One region of the Mesorhizobium sp. CNPSo 4671 genome, then DNA from elsewhere that is predicted to be linked to it. Evidence: predicted binding sites of a transcription regulator. Region 1 holds the regulator's gene; the other holds the start of a gene.

The links. Region 1 encodes LexA, which represses DNA repair genes until DNA is damaged. Its sites were predicted from a motif close to TGTTCNNNNTGTGTTCNG; they were not measured.
Region 2: a site for LexA is predicted at 853-870, ahead of AC04SF_RS13675 (DNA recombination protein RmuC). Genes of this name have one in related genera too.

Annotation. Positions count from the first base shown of each region.
Region 1 is NZ_JBWLUW010000006.1:171,014-173,410, reverse strand. Features, by position in the region: gene AC04SF_RS18910 (ComEC/Rec2 family competence protein) at 1-736, shown strand, start outside; gene lexA (transcriptional repressor LexA) at 730-1,467, opposite strand; gene AC04SF_RS18900 (GntR family transcriptional regulator) at 1,906-2,397, opposite strand, start outside.
Region 2 is NZ_JBWLUW010000004.1:325,964-328,360, reverse strand. Features, by position in the region: gene AC04SF_RS13685 (hypothetical protein) at 8-265, shown strand; gene def (peptide deformylase) at 269-799, opposite strand; gene AC04SF_RS13675 (DNA recombination protein RmuC) at 903-2,174, shown strand; gene AC04SF_RS13670 (class I SAM-dependent methyltransferase) at 2,189-2,397, opposite strand, start outside.

The DNA.
Region 1 (2,397 bases):
GGAACGCTCTCCCGTCGATGCGGTCGGGCTGATTTCGCAGCACTCCGTCCTGCTGGTGACGATTGCCCTGGTCATCGCGACGATGGCGACGACATGGCTGCGGCTCGCGGCACTGCCCTTCGCGCTTGCCGGACTGTTGACGGTGTCGGATACGCGCACGCCGGATGTGCTTATCTCGGAAGATGCGCGGCTGGTCGCGGTGCCGATCGGCGGCGGCGAACTCGCGGTCAGCCGGGCTCGCCCGAACGAGTTCACCGTCGACAATTGGAAACGCGCGCTGGTGTCCGAAACCATCGTCGCGCCGGAGATGTTCGACAAGGCGGACGGGCAATTCGGCATTGCCGATGCCGTCAACCTCCCGCCTGGAGCGCCATTCTATTGCACGGATGGTGTCTGTCTTGCCCGGCACCCGTCGGGTGCGATCATCGCACATGTCGAAGACCGCAAGGCCACCTGGAAGGCCTGCGGTTTTGCCGATCTGATCGTCGTCAATGACGCGACAGGCTATGATGCCTGCCACAATCCGCTGGTTCTTGTCGTTACCAGACGGCAACTGGCCCGAAAGGGCAGTGGCGCCGTCTTCTTCGACCGCCAATCGGCGACCGGTCCGCCAATCGTCAGTTTCGCGGTGGATGGACCGTATCGGCCCTGGCATGCGCAGCGAAAATTTTCACGCGAGGCGAGGGGGCTGGCGCCCTATCAAAAACCTGAAAAGAAGGCCGTGCCTGCTCAGTAGCGCCGGATCAACCCGACCAGCTTGCCTTGCACCTTGACCCTGTCGGGCCCGAAAATGCGCGTCTCGTAGGCCGGGTTGGCGGCTTCGAGCGCAATCGAGGCTCCCTTGCGGCGGAACCGTTTCAGCGTCGCTTCCTCCTCGTCGACCAGGGCGACGACGATCTCGCCCGGGCTTGCCGTGTCGGCGTTGCGGATAATGACCGTGTCGCCATCGAAGATGCCAGCCTCGATCATCGAGTCGCCCTTGACCTCCAGCGCATAGTGCTCGCCACCCATGATCATGTCCGGCGGCACCGAGATCGAATGCGTCTGATGCTGGATGGCATCGATCGGCACACCGGCGGCGATACGGCCCATCACCGGGATCGACACGGCGGAGACCGCGTCGTCATCATTGCCGGCGGAGGGCAGGCGCGATGGTGCCGGCTTGATCTGGCGGCCAAGGCCGCCCTGACCGAGACTGCCCTGGATGACGCTCGGCGAGAATTTCTTTGCCGCGTTGAGGCCGGGCGCGATCGAATCCGGCAACCGCAGCACTTCCAGCGCGCGTGCCCGGTTCGGCAGCCGGCGAATGAAGCCACGTTCCTCCAGTGCCGTGATCAGTCGATGGATCCCCGACTTGGAGGCAAGATCGAGCGCTTCCTTCATCTCGTCGAAGGAAGGCGGAATGCCGCTTTCCTTGAGCCGTTCATGAATGAACATCAGCAGTTCATGTTGCTTGCGTGTCAGCATGGCGGCCCCCAAGGCATTGAACGAAGGGTGTGAACCAGAATCGAAAAACAAACCCAGAACAAACACTATCTGTTCCAGTTGTGTTCTGCAACTGTTTAAAGTTTAGTGAATTTGTTAAGGCCCCAGAAATTTTCGCTCCGGGTGGCAGGCGTCAACCGACCACCTTCACCGTCGGCACGTGCATTGAAATCATTATGGTTAATAGCCTGTGGCGTATCCTCTTATCCTGTTTGGCATCAGGCGTTTGAAAGGCATTCTCAGGGTGGATTGTATGGCGAACGGATCCATTTTCGGCGGAACGAAACGAAATCAAAACGTCAACAATCGCTGGCTATGCGGGGATAGAACGCGTTCAGGCTCCCGGCATCGCTCCGGCCAGAACCTGCGCATAGGCGCCGGCATCGATTTTGCCGCCGGAGATGACGCGCCGCGGCAAGGTCATCCGGAAACCGCTTTCAGACTGCCGGCACGTGCGGCGTAGGTGTTGTTGGCGCCGCTGTCTTCGCTGTGCACATAGACGTGCAGCGTGTAGCCGATATGCGCCGTCATCAGTGCTTTTGCTCGCTCCACGTCGCGATCGAGCGCCGCTTCCATGATCTCGGTGTGATGCTCGATTGCGATCGCCTCGCGCAAGGCGTCCATGGCTTCGCCATAGCCATCCTTGAGGCCGGCCGCCGCCCGCAATGTCGGCGCCAGACCGAGAAAACGATGATGCCGCCGCAACTGATCGGCGATCGTCGAGCGGAAGCGCAAAAGCCAGTTGGATGTTGCCGCGCTCAGCAGCGCCGCATGGAAGGCCTCATGGCTCTCGTCCCATTTGTCGACGGCCGCATCGGAAGGGTCGTCGACCGCGGTCTTGCAGCGCGAGAGCCGGTAATGGGCGGTGACGACCGCGTCCTCCCATTCTCTGCCGCCATTCGCGATCGATTC
Region 2 (2,397 bases), on a different contig from region 1:
GCCTCATATGCAGCGGGATCAAAAGCCTTTTGGGAAACGCAGAGCACCCTTCGCCGAGTTCAAAACAGTTGAAGAACAATATGAGAAAGGCGAACTGTCGAGGCGAAGGGAAAGCAATTTCGCGATTTATATCAGGCCCCTCGTAGCAGGGGCGATCGTCATGGTTTTGATTTTCTCACCAGAGTCCCGTGCGCTCGCAATTGAAATCGGCGCGAAAGGAATCGAGATAAGCAAAGAATGGGTTCTGCGTGGCTTGCTAGAGTAAATCCTATCCCACCAGCTTGCCCGGCGCCTTGTCCCTGGCGAGCTTCTTGAACTTCTTCACCACCATGTCGCGCTTCAGCTTCGAGATGTGGTCGATGAACAGCACGCCGTTGAGATGGTCGATCTCGTGCTGCAGGCAGGTCGCCATCAGCCCCTCGGCCTCCATCTCCTGCAGCTTGCCGTCGCGGTCGAGATATTTCACCCGCACGGAAGCGGGGCGTTCGACCTCGGCGTAATAGTCGGGGATCGACAGGCAGCCTTCCTCGTAGACGGAGCGCGCCTCGGCGCTTTCCAGGATTTCCGGGTTGATGAAGACATGCGGGGCCGGCGTTTCGTCTTCCTTGGCCAGGTCGATCACCAGCATGCGCAGCGGCTCGCCGATCTGGATTGCCGCCAGCCCGATGCCGGGCGCGTCATACATGGTCGCCAGCATATCGTCGGCAAGTTTACGCAAGGGCGCGTCAACACGCTCCACCGGCTTGGAAAGCTGGCGCAGGATGGGATCGGGAAGGATGATGAGCGGCTTGATCGGCATGGCGTCCCACGTAAGACGTTCAGCGAAAAGCGTCAACCGGTGCGCCTGAGCCTCGTTCACGTTTTGATCTGTGCCATCAGGCCGAATCGGCTATGCTGTCCACATGAATGATCTGAGCACCATCCTTTCCGAGCCCGTCGCACGACTTGGCGCCTCGACAATCACCCTCGGCCACGCCCTGGCCTTCGGCGCCTTGTTGTTTCTTGGCCTGTTCGTGGCGCTGGTCGTCGCGCTGTGGCGGTCGGCCAAGGCGCGCGCGATCGCGGCCGCGGAAGCCGCCGACCATGCCCGCGACGCCGAGGCGCGGATGGCCGGCATCTTGCAAAGCCAGGCCGAGATGCAGGGCCGCATGGGGGCCATCGCCGAAGTATTCGGCGCCCGCCAGGCGGAGCTGACGCAGTCGATTGGCCAACGCCTCGACGCCATGACCGGCCGCATCGGCCAGACGATGACCGAGCAGACCAAATCCACGCATGAGAGCCTGGCCAAGCTGCAGGAGCGGCTGGCCATCATCGACGTCGCGCAAGGCAACATCCAGTCGCTCGCCGGCCAGGTCGTGCAGCTGCAGGCCATCCTCTCCAACAAGCAGACGCGCGGCGCCTTCGGCCAGTCACGCATGGAGGCGATCGTCGCCGACGGTCTGCCGCATGGCGCCTATGAATTCCAGGCAACATTGTCGAACGGCAGCCGGCCCGATTGCCTGGTGAAGATGCCCAACGGTGCGCCGTCGCTGGCCATCGACGCCAAGTTTCCGCTGGAAGCCTGGAACGCCATCCGCGCCGCCGACGGCGCCGACCTGCAGAAGGTCGCGGCACAGGCCTTCCGCCGTGACATCGAGATCCATGTCCGCGACATCTCGGAAAAATACCTGATCCAGGGCGAGACCCAGGACACCGCCTTCATGTTCGTGCCGTCGGAATCGGTGTTCGCCGAGATCCACGAAAATTTCGAGGCTGTTGTCCACAAGGCGCACCGCGCCCGCGTCGTCATCGTCTCGCCGTCGCTGCTGATGCTGTCGATCCAGGTCATCCAGGCGATCCTCAAGGATGCCCGCATGCGCGAACAGGCACATCTGATCCAGGGCGAGGTGATCCGGCTGATGGAGGATGTCGCGCGTGTCGACGAGCGCGTGCGCAAGCTACAGGTCCATTTCGGCCAGTCGGCCAAGGACATCGACGATATCCTCGTCTCGACATCGAAGGTGACCAAGCGCGGCCAGAAGATCGAGGCGCTGGAGTTCGGCGCGCAGGCCGAAGGCGATGCCGCCCCGGACGCGCCGTCACGGGCACCGGCCGCCAAACTCGAGCCCGGCCCGCGCGTTGCCGATTCGAAGACCGGGCAGCTCAGGCTGCGCGTCGTCGAAGGCGACGACTGAACGGATAATTTTGCCTACGCCACAGCCACGATGACGTGCGCCTGAATTTTGGCGGCAACCGCGCCGCTGCCATGTCTGGCCGCAATCGCGGATGCGGCATAGTCCGTCGCGGCGTCGAGTTTGCCCGGATCCCGGGCCTCGATTTCGGTGCGAAGCACCGTTCCCTGGCAGTAAGCGACGGCCGGAATGCGCGGCGAGGGCGCACGGCTTTGTTCGGCTCTCG